Regions from separate parts of the Bradyrhizobium sp. SZCCHNRI20481 genome, predicted to be linked through region 4. Evidence: predicted binding sites of a transcription regulator. Region 4 holds the regulator's gene; each other region holds the start of a gene.
What was found. The regulator PhoB, encoded in region 4, activates phosphate uptake and scavenging genes when phosphate is short. The targets are predictions, from matches to a motif close to TGTCATNNANCTGTCAT.
Positions count from the first base shown of each region.

Region 1 (4,355 bases), on a different contig from region 4:
CGAGTCACGCCTGCCTACGGTTTGCGACTTGATTTCGTACGCAGGCAGCCGGGATGACAACCCCCCTTCCCGATTGCAGAATGCCGGCCCGCAGTCCTTCGCGGCGAGTGCCTTCGCATGTGGTACGTCTACATCATCCGCAGCCTCGCCTTCCCCAAGCAGGAATATGTCGGCGCGACAGCGGACATCAGACAGCGCCTGAAGGATCACAACGCTGGCCGGTCAGTTCACACGTCCAAGTTCATGCCGTGGATGCTGGTCTGGTATTGCGCCTTTCCGGACAAGCATCGCGCGTTGGCGTTCGAGACCTACCTGAAATCGCATTCTGGGCGGGCATTCTCAAAGAAGCGCCTGCTCGGTCCAGTCTGACCGCTCCTCACCCCTCCACCGCCGCATTCAAATGCTCCCGCAGGCGCACCAGCTTGCCGTGCAGGTCGGCCAGTTCCGCGAGCGAGCAGCCCGTCGCATCCAGGATCGCGGGCGGCACGATCGACCTTGCCTTGTCGCGTAGTCCCGCGCCCTGGGCGGTGAGGGTGACGATCACCTGACGCTCGTCCTCGGCCGATCGTGTCCGCCTGATGAAATGCAGCGCCTCCATCCGCTTCAGCAGCGGCGTCAGCGTGCCGGAATCCAGGAATAGCCGCTCGCCGATCTCCTTCACCGACAGGCCGTCGCGCTCCCACAGCACCAGCATCACCAGATATTGCGGATAGGTGAGGCCGAGACGGTCGAGCAAAGGCTTGTAGACCCGGTTGAAGGCATGGGCGGTCGAATAGACGGCGAAGCAGAGCTGGTTGCCGAGCTGGAGCGGCAGGTCTGCCGCGGACTTCTTTCGCATCGAGGTCACCACAGGTCGATCCTATCGGCATCTTGAGCCGCACGCCTCGGGTCGACAACGGGCCCGGCGCCCCGATCACGAATTTTCTACCGAACAATTATATTGTTCACAATTCAATTGTATGCAATATTGTGCCACTGAATTCGTCCATCCAACCCGGGAGACACCCCATGTCCGTGAACGTGCTCTACAAGACCAGCGCCAAGGCGACCGGCGGCCGCGACGGCGAAGCCGCGACCCTCGACGGCTCGCTCAAGGTCAAGCTCTCCACCCCGAAGGAGCTCGGCGGCGGCGGTGGCGCCGGCAACAATCCGGAGCAGTTGTTCGCGGCCGGCTATGCGGCCTGCTTCATCGGCGCGATGAAGTTTGTCGGCTCGCAGGGCGGCCCGAAGGTTCCCGCCGACACGTCGGTGACCTCGACCGTCGGCATCGGCCCGCGTTCAGAAGGCGGCTTCGGCATCACCGTCGAGCTCGCGGTGTCGCTGCCCGGCCTCGCCAAGGCCGACGCCGAGGCTCTGGTCGCCAAGGCGCACGAGGTGTGCCCCTATTCCAACGCCACGCGCGGAAATGTCGATGTCAAGCTGACCGTCGTCTGAGGCTGAATTCCGCCCTGCGGCAGCGTTTTCCCGCGTCCGCCGCAGGGCAGGCCTCGCGTTTTCGCGACGGCGCCATTCGGCGAGCCGCGTTTGCACCAGCGCCGCAGCAATGCTTAATGGCCGCGAGCTGAAACCAACCTCGCGACATCCGATGACACCCCAATTTGCTCCCGGCGCCATGGCCGGACTGCGCGTGATCGATCTGACGCGCGTGCTCGGCGGGCCCTACTGCACACAGATCCTGGCCGATCACGGCGCCGACGTGATCAAGGTCGAACCGCCGGCCGGCGACGAGGTCCGCGACTGGGGCCCTCCCTTCCACGACGAGGACGCTGCCTATTTCGTCGGGATCAACCGCAACAAGCGTTCGATCGGCCTCGATCTCGCTTCCGAGGGTGGCCGCGTCGTGCTGATGCGGATGCTCGAGACCGCCGACGTGCTGATCGAGAACTTCAAGCCCGGCACCTTGGAGAAGTGGGGCATCGGCAGCGACACGCTGCGCGAGACATTCCCGAAGCTGGTGCACTGCCGCATCTGCGGCTTCGGCGCAGACGGTCCGCGCGGCGGCAATCCCGGCTATGACGCGATCATCCAGGCGATGACCGGCATGATCGCCGCGACCGGCTCGTCGCAGAGCGGACCGATGCGGATCGGCGTGCCGCTGGTCGACATCACCACCGGACTCTATGCCGCGATCGGCATCCTGATGGCGCTGTCGGAACGGCAGCGCTCTGGGCTCGGCCAGTTCCTCGAGGTCACGCTGTATGAGACCGGCCTCGCGATCATGCATCCGCATACCGCAAACTACTTCATGCACGGCAAGCCGCCGTCGCTGACCGGCAACGAGCATCCGAACCTCGTTCCCTACGCGATCTTCCCGACCAAGACGGACGATATCTTCATCGGCGTCGGCAATGACGGCACCTTCCGCAAGCTCGCCAAGGAGATCGGCCGGCCGGAGCTCGGCACCGATCCGCGCTTCGCCCGCAACAAGGATCGCGTCGCCAATCGCGAGGCGCTGCGCGGCGAGCTCGCCGCCGTCTTCAGCCAATTCGAGGCGGAGCCGCTGTGCGACCGGCTGCTCGCGGCCGGCCTGCCGGCGGGACCCGTGCAGAAGATCGACCAGGCGCTGACCAATCCGCACACGATCTACCGCGGCGATGTCATCGAAAAGGACTGGTACAAGGGCGTCGCGTCGCCGATCCGGCTCGAACGCACCAAGCCGACCCTGCGCTCCACGCCGCCGAAGTTCAGCCAGCATGCGCAGGAGGTGCTCAGCGAGTTCGGCTATTCGGAGCACGAGATCCAGGCCCTGCTGTCCCAGGGCACGGTGTGCGCCGAGCGCAAGCGCTGAAGCGCCATCAGCCTGTCGTCTCCCCACGCTAGCGTCGCCTGGGGCATCGCCCCGGCGCCGCGCTGTCTCGCGCAAGTCGCGGCATTCCGCCGCGAAGCCGCGACGAACGCGCTTTCCGCTGACGGTCCAACCGGTTATACATTCACAAAACTGTCATCTCGCGCTGCTACGGCCGCGACGCCGATGACGTTCCATGGGAGGTATTTTTTAATGTCACTTCGACAATTCTGGACCGCCGCCGCTGCGGCAGCCACGCTGGTCCTTGGCGCCGCCGCACCCGCACATGCGGTGACGGAGATTCAGTGGTGGCACGCGATGACCGGCGCCAACAATGACGTCATCGTCAAGCTCGCCAACGATTTCAACACCTCGCAGACCGACTACAAGGTCGTTCCGACCTACAAGGGCAACTACGCCGACACGATGAATGCCGGCATTGCCGCCTTCCGCGCCGGCAATGCGCCGCATATCATGCAGGTGTTCGAGGTCGGGACCGCCACGATGATGGCCGCCACCGGCGCCGTGAAGCCGGTCTACAAGCTGATGCAGGACGCCAGCGAGAAGTTCGATCCCAAGAGCTACCTGCCGGCCATCACCGGCTACTATTCGACCTCGAAGGGCGAAATGCTCTCCTTCCCCTTCAACTCCTCGTCCACCGTCATGTGGGTCAATCTCGACGAGCTGAAGAAGGTCAACGCCGAGATCCCGAAGACCTGGCCCGAGCTGTTCGAGACCGCCAAGAAGCTGAAGGCGGCCGGCCATCCGACCTGCGGCTTCTCCGGCTCGTGGGTCACCTGGGTCAATCTCGAGCAGCTCTCCGCCTGGCACAACGTGCCGCTCGCCAGCAAGGCGAACGGTCTCGACGGCTTCGATACCGTCCTTGAGTTCAACGGTCCGCTGCAGGTGAAGCATCTCGAAAACCTGGTCGAGCTGCAGAAGGACAAGACCTACGACTATGCCGGCCGCACCAACACCGGCGAGGGCCGCTTCACCTCGGGCGAATGCCCGATCTACCTGACCTCGTCGGCGTTCTTCGGCAACGTCAAGGCGCAGGCCAAGTTCGCCTTCACCGCTGCGCCGATGCCCTATTATCCCGACGCCAAGGGCGCACCGCAGAACTCGATCATCGGCGGCGCCTCGCTCTGGGTGATGGGCGGCAAGAGCGCGGACGAATACAAGGGCGTGGCGAAGTTCCTGACCTTCCTCTCGGACACCGATCGTCAGGTCTATATCCACAAGGCCTCGGGCTATCTGCCGATCACCAAGGCGGCCTACGCGAAGGCCAAGGCCGAGGGCTTCTACAAGGATCAGCCCTACCTGGAGACGCCGCTGCTCGAATTGACCAACAAGGAGCCGACGGAGAATTCCCGCGGCCTGCGTCTTGGCAACATGGTGCAACTGCGTGACGTCTGGTCGGAGGAGATCGAGCAGGCTCTGGCCGGCAAGAAGACCGCCAAGCAGGCGCTGGACGCCGCGGTCGAGCGCGGCAACCAGATGCTGCGCCAGTTCGAAAAGACGGCCGTGAAGTGAGGCCAAGAGCCGGCAGGCCACCCGCGGCCTGCCGGCT
Region 1 covers NZ_JAUEUE010000006.1:387,434-391,788, forward strand. Annotated here, with positions in the region: gene QX132_RS12565 (GIY-YIG nuclease family protein) at 118-369, shown strand; gene QX132_RS12570 (MarR family transcriptional regulator) at 377-838, opposite strand; gene QX132_RS12575 (organic hydroperoxide resistance protein) at 1,009-1,434, shown strand; gene QX132_RS12580 (CaiB/BaiF CoA-transferase family protein) at 1,586-2,788, shown strand; gene ugpB (sn-glycerol-3-phosphate ABC transporter substrate-binding protein UgpB) at 2,999-4,318, shown strand.
Region 1: ugpB (sn-glycerol-3-phosphate ABC transporter substrate-binding protein UgpB) is a predicted target of PhoB. The motif match lies at 2,929-2,945, and genes of this name have one in related genera.

Region 2 (4,355 bases), on a different contig from region 4:
CCATCATTGCGCTCGGATTGGAAGACACGATCACCGACCTCGGCGTTCCCGACATCAGGATCGCAGCCGACGTCGCGACCGCGCTCGCCATGATCGCGGAGCGCGCCCCGCAATTCGCATTGCTCGATGTCGGCCTGGTCCGCGAAAAGAGCTTTGCGATTGCCGAGCGGCTGACGGCGCTCGGCATTCCCTTCGCCTTCTCCACCGGCTATGGCGCCGACCGCGTGCCGGCCGCGTTCGCCGACCGGCCACGGCTGCCGAAGCCTTGCCCGACCGACGCGCTGGAGGCGGTGCTGCGCCGACGCGACTAGTTGCCGTCGCAGCACGCGATCGTCTTGCCGCCGAACAACGAGACCTCAGCCGAGCTTCGGATCGAGCGTGGTCGACCACAGCGCGACGTCGGCGCGATCGCGCAGGGTCACGGTCATCTGGCCCGTGGCGCCCTCGATCTTGACGTGCCCGAAGAACTGCATGCCGGCCGATGGCGGCAGGTTCTGCTTATCGAGGCCCGGCGCCTTGATGAAGCGCACCTCGGGGCCGAAGGTGTTGTCGAGCTCGTTCGGACCGAACGTGCCGGCATGCAGCGGACCGGAGACGAACTCCCAGAATGGCTCGAAGTCCTGAAACTGCGCCTTGTTCGGATCGTAATAGTGCGCGGCCGCGTAGTGCACGTCCGCCGTCAGCCACACCGTGTTCTGGATCGGCGCCGTCTTGATGAAGCGCAGGATCTCGGCAATCTCGAGCTCGCGGCCGCGCGCCGGGCCGTCACCCTGGGCGATGGCTTCCGAGCCCTTCTTGTTGGCCGCGTCGTCATAGACGATGATGCTGAGCGGCATGTCGGAGGCGATCACCTTCCAGGTCGCGCGCGAATTGAGCAGCGCCTGCTTCAGCCAGCGCATCTGCTCCGGCCCGATGAAGTAGGACGCCGGACCATATTTGTCCTCGAGATTGGGACCGTTGGCGCCGCGGTAGCTGCGCTCGTCGAGCACGAACACGTCGAGATGCGGGCCGTAATTGATGGTGCGATAGACGCGTCCCGGCTCGATGATGCTCTCGCGCATGGGATACATCTCGTGAAAGGCGCGCGCCGCGCGGGCCGCGAGCAGCTGGATGTTGCGCTCCTTGTAGCTGGCCGGCAGCTCCTTGGAGGCCGACCAGTTGTTGGTGACCTCATGATCGTCCCACTGCACGAAGATCGGCACTTCGGCATTGAAGGCGCGGACGTTCTCGTCGAGGAAATTGTATTTGTGAGCGGCACGGAACTCGTCGAGCGTTTCGGCGACCTTCGCCTTCTCTTCCACGGTGAGGTTCTTCCACACCTTGTTGTCCGGCAGCTTCACCTCGGACTTGATCGGGCCATCGGCATAGATGGTGTCGCCGGAATGCAGGAAGAAGTCCGGGCGGTGCTTCTTCATCGTCGAGAAGGTGAACATGCCGCCATCATCGGGATTGATGCCCCAGCCCTGCCCCGCCACGTCGCCGCCCCAGACGAACGAGACGTCACGCTTGTTGCCTGGCGCGGTGCGGAAGCGGCCGGCCACGGCCTCGCTTTCGACCGCGGTATGCGACAGGTCGCGGAACTTGACACGATAGAAAATGTCCTGGCCGCTCGGAAGGCCGTCGATCAGCATCTTGGCCGTGAAGTCGCTTTCCGGAAGCGCGGCGATCGGTGGCAGCGCTCGCGCGTCCTTGAACGACTCGGTGGTCGCCACCTCGACCAGCATCTGCGACGGCCGATCGGCACGCGCCCAGACCACGCCGCCATCCATGCCAACGTCGCCGGACTGCACGCCATGCGTGATCTGCGGCCGGTCGGCGGCGCGGCTCAGATAGGGCATCGCCAGCGTCGTGACGCCGGCTGCGGCGGCTGTCGACAGGAAGCGGCGGCGGGACAGGGCTGTGCGCGGTCGAGGAATGCGAAGCGTCATGCGGATCTCCTGGTCGGATCGCGCGCGGGAGCAGGCGCGAGCCACGGCCCGGCAGACCTAGAAAAGATTGATGACGCTGGAATTACACGCGGCGTCTTGGGCAGCGCGCGACACCGCCGCAGGGGGAGCGTGAGCCGACCTCAGGTGCCGGCGGCACGCAACTGCGCGCCGGTGCGCTGCAGATTGGCGGGCATGCTCATCAGGATGAGCTTGCGATCGGCCACCGCGTTGTGGAACTGCTCGAGCGCGATATTGAAGGCAGTCAGCGCCGCGTGCTCGATCGCGCCGTCCTCGAAGCAGGTCAGCGTGTTGCGCAAGATCTCGTCGGCCTCGGCCTGGAGCTGATCGAGCTCCTCGGTCGAATCGCACTTGCGCGCGATCGTGATCATCTCCAGCAGACGATCGCGCAGCGAGGTGTTGATGGTGCGTTCGTCGCGCTTGAGATAGCCGGCGAACCACGCGCCGGCCGAGCCCATCGCCGAAAGCGCCATCAGGCTCCACCAGATGTAGTCGCTGTAGCGGTCGAGGAAGGTCTTCTCCTCGCCGTCGACGAAGGCCGCCGCGCCGGGATGGACGGGGATCGCGGCGTCCTTGTCGGTGTCCGGCGTCTCGATCTTGGCGGCAAGCGGAAATTCCGACATCAGCTGCTGGCGCACCGAGAACAGCTGATGCGTGAACGTCGAGACCGTCGATTCGGCGAGGCCCTTGCGTGCCACGATGTGGTGATTGAAGCTGATCGTCTTCACTTCATCTTCAGGGCGATCGGGCGCCCCGCCGAACGCGCCGGCCGGAATCTCGGTGGCCTCGTATTCGGGATGGTTCTGTGCGATGGCTCCGGCGGAATCGATGGCCAGGAAGGTGGGGGGGCCGCCCTCCTTGGTAGCGGCGGCGATCGCATCCGCCGTGATCTTGCTGTTGATGGGACCGGCCGCCAGATAGACATCGGCCCTCTGGCTTCGGACCGCTTCGGCGGCCTCGGTGATCGGGAATTGGACGATCTCGACCTTGCCGGGGTCGACGCCATATTGGCGCAGGATGACCTTCAGCAGGTTCGCGTTCGCCGGCGTCCGGCCGATGATGCCGACTTTGTGGCCCGCGAGCTGCGAGATCTTCGTGATCTTGGCGCCACCCTTGCGGCTCTTGCCCTTGCCGGACGAGGGCACCCAGAGGACGACGACGTTCTTGCGCAGCGTCGCTACCGCCTGTGCGTTCTTTGGGACCTCGAGGTCGCCCCGCACGATCGCAAGGTCGACCTTGGCGGCGGCCAGCGCCTGCGCGCTCTCGGCGGCGCCCTCGGTCGGAACCGGCCGCAGCCTGACGGAGGCGTGCGACTGGGAAAAGGCCTGGGTCAGGGCCTGGACGACCTTGAGGTCGTCGCTGTTGGGCGGACCGACCGCGATCTTGAGCACCACGGGACGCATCGCAAAATAATAGGCACCCGTCAAAGCGCCGACGACCGCGAGGATCCCGGCGATGACGATGAACACGGCAGGGCGCATCCGTGAGCGCTGCGCTGGCGTGGTCTGAGTATCTACCAGATTCCGTCCTCCGGTGGTCCCAGGCCGGGCGACGTCACCGGCGGCTTCGTCTGGCCACGTCGTCCTTCGATAGAGCTGAACTGTAGCAAATTTCTTGTCCGCCCGGGGTGACATCTGCGTCATGGTTACCACCGCACCAGTCCACCGCAGGATCGGGGCAGTTCCGAGCCCCTCCGGCATGGCGCCTGTGACAAGGCTCTGATCGGGATGCGTTTTCGGCTAGTCTTGGCAACCGGACACCGGCGCGATCCAGCCGGAGGTAGCCCCGCAATCGCCCGGACGCTGCCACGTGTCCGGTCGATTGCACCACAAGAGGAGATCGAGATGCCGCAACGATTGTCGGCGGAGGCACGCGCCACCGCCCTGCGGGAGCTTCCCGACTGGTCCGAGGCTCAGGGTCGTGAGGCCATCGCCCGCACGTTCACATTCACAGACTTCAACGAAGCCTTCGGCTTCATGACCCGCGTCGCCCTGGTCGCTGAAAAGGCTGACCATCATCCCGAGTGGCGCAACGTCTACCGCACCGTCGAGGTGGTCCTCACGACCCATGACGCAGGCGGCGTGACCATGCGCGACATCGAGCTCGCCAAGGCGATGAATGCGATCGCCGCGACGATGCGCGGCTGAGGCCTTGGCGACGACGGCACGCGCCTTGCGGCCGGCGTCGCCATCACCACATCCGAGGGCGAGGACCGCGCCTCCAGCGCCGTCTGGAACCGGAGATCGGACATCATGTCGGATGCGACCGACTACAACGTTGGCTTCGAGCCCGCGGAGCGGCTGGCCCGGGATCGCGAGACCCTTCGCCGCCGTTTCTGGATCAAGTTCAAGAAGGTTGTCGCGCGGTTGCCGTTCGCCGAGGAGCTGCTTGCGGCGTATTACTGCGCCT
Region 2 covers NZ_JAUEUE010000015.1:25,446-29,800, reverse strand. Annotated here, with positions in the region: gene QX132_RS23540 (response regulator) at 1-311, shown strand, start outside; gene QX132_RS23535 (alkaline phosphatase D family protein) at 357-1,928, opposite strand; gene QX132_RS23530 (TAXI family TRAP transporter solute-binding subunit) at 2,069-3,427, opposite strand; gene QX132_RS23525 (4a-hydroxytetrahydrobiopterin dehydratase) at 3,674-4,093, shown strand; gene QX132_RS23520 (YkvA family protein) at 4,199-4,355, shown strand, end outside.
Region 2: QX132_RS23535 (alkaline phosphatase D family protein) is a predicted target of PhoB. The motif match lies at 1,999-2,015, and genes of this name have one in related genera.

Region 3 (4,355 bases), on a different contig from region 4:
CATGGCGCTCGACGCGCAGAACCTGTTGTCGCTGCTCTACGTCGCCATCTTTCCTTCGACGATCGCCTATCTCTGCTTCAATCGCGGCGTGCTCCTGATCGGCGCCAATCGCGCCGCGCCATTCTTTCACGTGGTCCCGGTGTTCGGCTCGATCATGGCCTTCGTGTTCCTCGGCGAGCAGCCGGAGGTCTTCCACGTGATCGGCTTCGCGCTGGTGCTCGCCGGCGTGTTCGTGGCGTCGCGCAAGCAGGCGACCTGATATCCACGTCCTGCGCGCGCCCCCGCGGCCCTTTGCTATCCGATGCATGGCACCAATCCGCTGCGCCGGCTTGCGAGGGGATACGATTCAGCCCAGATTGCCTCGTCTCTCCAAGCACGCTTGGCTGCCTTTGCCTGCCCAACACCGTCATCCGCTCTCCTGGCTGAACAACCAGCCCTATCTGCTGCTCACGCTGGCCTCGCTGTTCTGGGCCGGCAACATCGTGCTCGCGCGCTATGTGGCCGGTCATGTCCCGCCGCTGACCTTGTCCTGCATCCGCTGGGTCGGAACGTTCCTGATGCTGTGGCCTTTCGCCCGCGCGCATCTCGCCCGCGACTGGCGAACATTGCGCGCGCATTGGCCGCTGATCCTGCTGTTGTCGCTGACGGGCTTTGCCATCAACAACGCGCTGTCCTATTGGGCGATGCAATATACCCAGGCGCTGAACGGTCTCCTGATCCAATCCTCGACGCCGCTGTTCGTCGCGCTGTGGTCGCTGGCCTTGTTCGGTGTGCGCCTGACCATCGCCCAATTCGCCGGCATTGCGATGTCGCTGATCGGCGTGCTGGTGATCCTGCTGCGCGGCGATCTCGGTGCGCTCGCCGGCATCCAATTCAACCGCGGTGACCTGATGTTTGCGGGCGCGCTGATGGTATTCGGGCTCTACTCGGCCGCCATGACGCGACGGCCGGCGGTGCACCAGCTGTCGCTGATCTCAGCCTGCACGGCGGCCGGCGCCGTGCTGCTGCTGCCGTTCGCGGCTTGGGAATACGCGTCGGGCTTCGTGCTCAAGCCCGATCTGCTGTCGGTCCTGACGCTCGGCTACGTGGTCGTGTTTGCGTCGACACTGGCCTACCTGTTCTTCAATCGCGGCATCAGCCTGATCGGACCGAACCGCGCCGCGCCGTTCCTCCATCTGGTGCCATTGTTCGGCTCGGTGCTCGCGATCCTGCTCCTCGGCGAGGAGCTCAGGCTGTTCCACCTTGCGGGCTACGCGCTGGTCATTGCCGGAGTGATCATCGCGTCGCGGGTCCCGATCCGGCCTCCCGGCACGGGTGACCGGCTCAAGGTGTGAGCGTGCGGCAAGACGCCTCATGAAGACCGGGGAGCATCATCCGGCTGTCATCGAAATGTCAGCGGCGCGTCAGGCCTCCTGTTCAGAACGGCGCGTGTTCAAGCTCCCAGGAGGCTTTTCATGCATCGATATCTTCTTACCACCGTGGCCGCGATGGTCCTCAGCGCCGGCTCCGCATTCGCCCAGGGCGAAGGCGAATTCCCGGCGACGCTCTCCGGCCATGCCGTGATGCCGGCCGAGTCCTTCGTCGAGGCGCCGGCCGATGCCCCGAACGATCTCAAGACCTCCGGCAAATACACCACCGGCAAGCGCATCGACGCGATCGGCAGCGTGATGGGCAAGTCCTATGAGCGTCCGACCGGGGTGTCGCTCCCGTTCAAGGGACAACCTCTCCAGGGCCACTCCGGCATCAAGAAGATGGCCGACGGCACGTTCTGGGTCCTCACCGACAACGGCATGGGCTCGCGCTACAACTCGCCCGACTCGATGCTCTATCTGAACCACCACAAGATCGACTGGACCAGCGGCAAGGTCGAGCGGCTCGAGACGATCTTCCTGCATGATCCCGACAGGAAGGTTCCCTTCCGCATCGTCCATGAGGACACCGCCAAGCGCTATTTGACCGGTGCTGATTTCGATACCGAGGGCTTCCAGATCATCGGCGACAATCTCTGGATCGGCGACGAGTTCGGTCCCTACGTCATCAAGGCGGACAGGACCGGCAAGGTGCTGGCCGTGTTCGACACGGTCGCCGACGGCAAGCCGGTGCGCTCGCCCGACCATTGGGCGGTGCAATCGCCGGGCGCGCCAGGCGCGACCTATGCGAACGTCAACCTGCGGCGCTCGAAGGGCTACGAAGGCTTCGCGTCCTCGGTCGACGGCAAGTTCATCTACGGCCTGCTCGAAGGCCCGCTGTGGGACGCCGAGAAGAAGGATTGGGAGAAGGTCGACGGCAAGGAAGCCTCGCGCATCCTCGAATTCGACGTCGCGGCGGAGCGGTTCACCGGCCGGTTTTGGCAGTACGTGTTCGAGCAGAACGGCAACGCGATCGGCGACTTCAACATGATCGATCCGACCCAGGGTCTGATCATCGAGCGCGACAATGGCGAGGGCACCAGCGACAAGGCCTGCCCGCAGGGCACGCGCGGCGACAACTGCTTTCCCGATCTCGCCAAGTTCAAGCGCGTCTACAAGATCGAACTCTCCGACGCCAACGTCGGCAAGCCGCTCCGCAAGATCGCCTCTATCGACCTGATGAAGATCAAGGATCCGGACAACAAGGCGCGCAAGCCGCTCAACGACGGCGTGCTCGCCTTCCCGTTCTTCACGATCGAGAATGTCGACCGCGTCGACGACACCCACATCATCGTCGGCAACGACAACAACCTGCCGTTCTCGTCCAGCCGGGATCCCAACAAGGCCGACGACAACGAGTTCGTGCTGCTGGAGGTCGGCGACTTCCTCAAAGCCAAGTGACGGCTGGCACGCCTACGACTTGACGGCCGCCGTTGATCCGAGAGCCCCGGATCAACGGCGCGCCCTGACCTGATCAGGCCGTTCGCACCTTCGCCATGAAGCCATCGACGGCCTGCTGCAGCAGGCCCGACTGGCTGTCGAGCTCGCGCGCGCTCGACAGCACTTCGGAGGCAGCCATGCCGGTCGCTTCCGCCGCCTTGGTGACGCCGCCGATATGGGCGCTGATCTCGTTGGAGCCTGCAGCGACGGACTGGATGTTGCGGGCGATCTCGCGCGTCGCGTCGCCCTGCTGCGCGATCGAGGTCGAGATCGAATTGGTGATCTCGCTCATCTGCGCGATGGTCTGGGTGATGCCGCTGATGGCGGTGACCGCATCCTGGGTCGAGGTCTGCATCGCCGCGACCTGTGCCGAAATCTCCTCGGTCGCCTTCGCCGTCTGGTTGGCGAGCGCCTTCACCTCCGAGGCGACGACGGCAAAGCCCTTGCCGGACTCGCCGGCGCGCGCGGCTTCGATGGTGGCGTTCAGCGCCAGCAGGTTGGTCTGCGCCGCGATCGAGTGGATCAGCTTGACGACCTCGCCGATCTTCTCGGCGCCGGTCGACAGCACCTGAACGGTCGCATTGGTGCGCTCCGCATCGCCCACGGCTTTGCTCGCAATCTCGCTGGAACGGGCGACCTGGCGCGAAATCTCATTGACCGAGCTCGACAGCTCTTCGGCCGCGGCCGCGACCGTGCCGACATTGTCATTGGCGCTCTGGGTGGCGGCGCTGACGGTCGAGGCGCGCGAGCTGGCATCGCTCGCGGTCGAGGTCATCGATTGCGCGGTGTGCTGCATGCTCTCGGCCGCCGACGCCACCGAGCGGACGATGCCGTTGACGCTGCGCTCGAAGTCGGCGGCGAGGTTCTGCATGGCCGCGGTCCGCTCGGCGGCCGCGCGCTGCTGGGTGGCGGCCTCGGCCTGCTCGAGCTCGCGCATCCGCAGCGCGTTGTCCTTGAAGATCTGGACGGTGGCGGCCATCCCGCCGATCTCGTCGCCGCGGCCGACACCGGGAATCTCGCCATCGAGCCGGCCATCTGCGATCTCGCGCATGCGGATGCCGAGACGATCGAGCGGCACGCTGATGCTGCGGCTGATCAGCCAGGCGATCCCGCCGGCGATGACCGCGATGCCCGCGCAGGCCATCCAGATCAGCCATTTCAGGGGCTTCATCTTCGCATCGAGATCGTCGACGTAGACGCCGGTGCCCACGAACGTATTCCAGCCGGGAATCATCACCGCATAGGAGATCTTGCGGGTCGGCTGCTCCTGACCGGGACGCAGATATTCGTAGTGCAAGGTGACTTCGCCGTTCTTGGCAACGCCGTCGCGCAGCTCGACGACGAGCTTGCGGCCGTTGAGCTCGAAATCGATCACATTCGAGCCACGCTGCTTCGGATCCTGGGACAACACCACGTTGCCGTCCATCGTGTAGGCGAACAGATAACCCATGCCCTTGTCGAAGGTCATCGTTCTCGCGCGATTGACGAACTCGTCGAGCGCGGCCT
Region 3 covers NZ_JAUEUE010000016.1:131,368-135,722, forward strand. Annotated here, with positions in the region: gene QX132_RS25075 (DMT family transporter) at 1-259, shown strand, start outside; gene QX132_RS25080 (DMT family transporter) at 357-1,334, shown strand; gene QX132_RS25085 (esterase-like activity of phytase family protein) at 1,455-2,810, shown strand; gene QX132_RS25090 (methyl-accepting chemotaxis protein) at 2,884-4,355, opposite strand, start outside.
Region 3: QX132_RS25085 (esterase-like activity of phytase family protein) is a predicted target of PhoB. The motif match lies at 1,369-1,385, and genes of this name have one in related genera.

Region 4 (4,355 bases):
CTGCGACCGCCACCACAGCAGCCGCGCGGCCCGAGGATGATCAATTGGAACAATCGTCATACTCGGACTATAGCAAGAGCCAGGCCAGTTCGGTAAAGCCCCCGCTGCAGGCAAAAGCTGCAGGAAAACCTGGGCGGCGCTTCCCGGATTGCCCTCTCGCTTGGCAACCCGCTATCCAGTCACGCACAGATCATGACCAGCGGCGGGGACCTCGTCCCTCTCGCCCCCTCCTTCCCTCACCGCGCCGAGGCACTCTGTGCCGCGATCTCGCGCCGCACGACCGCCTCGAACTGGCTCGCGGGGGCGGCGAACATCAGCCGGGTCTCCTCGTGGAACGCCGAGAAGATGCCGACCACGGCCGGCTCCCCGCCGACCTCGGCCAGGATCGGCGAGCCCGAATAGCCGAAATTGGCCAGGCAATGCACTGTCAACAGCCGGGCATCCCCGGTCATGCCGGCGCTGCAATTGCGCTGGCCGGTCGGCGAATAGCGCCGCTCCTGGCCATAGCCGATCTCGGAGATGGTTCCGGCCGTGGTCGCAGCCGCGAGCTCCTCGCGGGTCAGCGCCTTGACCGCCACCGGCTTCGACGGCAGAGCATCCTTCAGCACGATCAGCGCCCAATCGGCGGGCGAGCGGTCGAGCGACCATCTGTCGTGCCGGGTCGGAACGAAATCGGGCGCCACGATCAGCTTGTCGGCGACCGACGATGCCGCCGGCGTGCCACGGTTCATGCCGGCCAGGAAGCGGACATTGCCGGGGCTGACCTGCGCCACGCCGTTGAAGACGCAATGCGCGGCGGTGAGCACGACGCGCGGCGCCACCAGGGTGCCGGTGCACCAGCCGCCGCTCGAGTATTGCGCGACGGTGACGACGCCGATCGACGACGCCGGCCAGGAGGTGGGATCGACGACCTCGCCGATGTGGCGATCGAGCCCGAGCAGTTGCTCCGGACGCGGAGTGGCAATGCCCGCATCCGCCGATTCCGGTTTCGGCTGCCAGGACGCAATGGCGCTCTGGGCCTGGACGCGCTGCGGCTCGGTCAACCTGACCCGCTGCACGTCGCGGCCGGCCGATCGCACGCCACTACGGCCCGCCATCACCAGCCAGGCATAGCCCTGCACGACGTCCTGTTTCACACCGCGGCCGTCGAGCAGCATCAGGCCGAGCATGTATTGCGACTGGGCGAAGCCCTGCGCCGCGGCGCGGCTGAACCAGCGACTGGCTTCGCCGTAGTTGGAGGCAACACCCTCGCCATTGACGTAGGCGATGCCGAGATAATGTTGCGCGACGGCGAGCCCCTGATCGGCGGCCTTGCGGTACCAGGCCAGCGCCTCGCTCGGATTACGCGGCACGCCCCAGCCGAACGCCTGCATGAAGCCGACGTCGAACTGCGCCCGCGCATCGCCCTTGGCGGCCAGCGGCAGCAGCCGTCGCATCGCCGCCGCATGCTGCCCGTTGCCTGCCGCCGCGACCGCGTCTTCGAGCTCGGCGGCCGTGGCGCCCGCCAAGCTGCCGAGCAGCATGACAAGAGATATGATGATGGTCTTGATCAAGGGCGTCCGCTGGGACCGAAACATCGTGACGGGCCACGAAGCAGACACGATCAAGACGGCGGCGGCGTGGCGGAAAGCGGACCGCGATCTCCTCAATCGGGCCCGCTCGCGCCTCACACCTTCTTCATCCTCACGCCCATCGCCCTTACACCTGCTCGCTCTTGGCGAAGCGATCATCGAGCGCATAACCGGCGCCGCGCACGGTGCGGATCGGGTCCTGCTCGCGGCCGGGATTGAGCAGCTTGCGCAGGCGGCCGATATGGACGTCGACGGTGCGCTCGTCGATGTAGATGTCGCGGCCCCAGACGCTGTCGAGCAGCTGTTCGCGGCTGAACACGCGGCCGGGGTGCTCGAGGAAGAATTCGAGCAGGCGGTATTCGGTCGGGCCGAGATCGATCGGCCGCCCCGAGCGCGCCACGCGGCGTTTCTCGCGGTCGAGCTCGATGTCGCCATAGGACAGCACGGTCGCCAGCCGCTCCGGGCTCGCCCGCCGCAGCAGGCCTTTCACGCGCGCCAGGAGCTCCGGCACCGAGAACGGCTTGACGATGTAGTCGTCGGCGCCGGTGGCGAGTCCGCGCACGCGCTCGCTCTCCTCGCCGCGCGCCGTCAGCATGATGATCGGCAGTTGCCGGGTCTCGGAGCGCGCGCGCAGGCGGCGGCACAGCTCGATGCCGGAGAGGCCCGGCAGCATCCAGTCGAGCACGACGAGATCCGGAACGCGCTCCTTCAGCCGCGTGTCGGCCTCGTCGCCGCGCGCCACGGTCTCGACCTCGTAGCCTTCGGCCTCGAGGTTGTAGCGCAGCAGCGTCGTCAGCGCCTCCTCGTCCTCCACCACCAGAATTCGGGCGCCCATGTCTGAACCGTCTCTCTTAGTTACCGGGAATCGTCGTCGCGAAGCTCGTCATGTCGCCCTTCGGGCGCTTGTCCATGATCTGCTGGCCTTCGATCATATAGAATACAGTCTCGGCGATGTTGGTCGCGTGATCGCCGATGCGCTCGATGTTCTTGGCGCAGAACATCAGGTGGATGCAGAACGAGATGTTGCGCGGATCCTCCATCATGTAGGTCAGGAGCTCGCGGAACAGCGAGGTGCAGATGGCGTCGACTTCCTCGTCGCCCTTCCACACCGTCATCGCCGCCGGCAGGTCATGCGCGGCATAGGCGTCCAGCACCGTCTTGACCTGCGACTGCACCAGATCGGTCATGTGCTCGAGGCCGCGGATCAGCTTCAGCGGATGGAAGTCGCTCTCCAGCGCCGCGACGCGCTTGCCGATGTTCTTGGCGAGGTCGCCGATGCGCTCCAGATCGGTCGCCACGCGCATCGCGCCGACGATCTCGCGCAGGTCGACCGCCATCGGCTGGCGACGGGCGATCGTGAGCACGGCGCGCTCCTCGATGATGCGCTGCAGCTTGTCGACCTCGGCGTCGGTGGCGACCACCTTCTGGCCGAGCGCGATGTCGCGCCGCACCAGCGCATCGACGGAATCGACGATCAGCCGCTCCGCGAGGCCGCCCATCTCCGATACCAGACGGGTGAGGTCCTGCAGATCGCTGTCGAACGCCTTGGCGGTATGTTCACTGGCCATGATGATCTCCTGAAGACAATGTCGTCGGCGTCAGCCGAACCGGCCGGTGATGTAATCCTGGGTCCGCCGATCACTCGGCGAGGTGAAGATCTTGCTGGTGTCGTCGAACTCGATCAGCTCGCCGAGATACATGAAGGCGGTCTTGTCGGAGACGCGCGCCGCCTGCTGCATGTTATGCGTCACGATGGCGATCGTATAGTTTTCGGCGAGCTCCTGGATCAGCTCCTCGACCTTGGCGGTCGAGATCGGATCGAGCGCCGAGCACGGCTCGTCGAACAAGATCACCTCCGGCCGGACCGCCACGGTGCGCGCGATGCACAGTCGCTGCTGCTGGCCGCCGGACAGCGACAGGCCCGAGGCGTTGAGCTTGTCCTTGACCTCGTTCCACAGCGCGCCGCCGCGCAGCGCCTTCTCGACCCGGTCGTCCATCTCCGACTTCGAGATCTTCTCATAGAGGCGGATGCCGAAGGCGATGTTCTCGTAGATCGTCATCGGGAACGGCGTCGGCTTCTGGAACACCATGCCGACCCGGGCGCGCAGCAGATTCAGATCGAGCTTGGGATCGAGGATGTTGGTGTTGTCGAGCATCAGCTGCCCGGTCGCCCGCTGGCCCGGATAGAGATCGTACATCCGGTTGAAGATGCGCAGCAGCGTGGACTTGCCGCAGCCGGACGGGCCGATGAACGCGGTGACGCGGTTGGTGCCCAGCGACAGGTTGATGTTCTTCAGCGCGTGATGGTCGCCGTAGTAGAAGTTGAGGTTGCGCGCGGTCACCTTGGCCGGCGCATCCGGAAGCGCCTTGCCGTGAAGAGCGTGATTGGGCTGACTGACGGAGACGGACAGTTCGGTCATTTGGTGTTCCTCTCGGCGCCGAGAATGCGTGCACCGATGTTCAGGGCGAGCACGGCCAGAGTGATGAGAAGGGCTCCGCTCCAGGCCAGTTGCTTCCAGTAGGCATAAGGGCTCTGGACGAAATTGTTGATGGTGACGGGCAGGTTCGCCATCGTCCTGGAAAGGTTGAGGCTCCAGAACTGGTTCGACAGCGCGGTGAACAGCAGAGGCGCGGTCTCGCCGGCGACGCGGGCGGTGGCAAGCAGCACGCCGGTGATGAGGCCCGAGCGCGCCGCCCGATAGGCGATGCGGCGGATCACCAGCGAGCGCGGCAGGCCGAGCGCAGACGCCGCCTCGCGCAGCGGGTTGGGCACGAGCAGCAGCA
Region 4 covers NZ_JAUEUE010000007.1:275,626-279,980, forward strand. Annotated here, with positions in the region: gene QX132_RS13950 (HoxN/HupN/NixA family nickel/cobalt transporter) at 1-60, opposite strand, end outside; gene QX132_RS13955 (trypsin-like serine protease) at 237-1,553, opposite strand; gene phoB (phosphate regulon transcriptional regulator PhoB) at 1,699-2,406, opposite strand; gene phoU (phosphate signaling complex protein PhoU) at 2,423-3,139, opposite strand; gene pstB (phosphate ABC transporter ATP-binding protein PstB) at 3,170-3,991, opposite strand; gene pstA (phosphate ABC transporter permease PstA) at 3,988-4,355, opposite strand, start outside.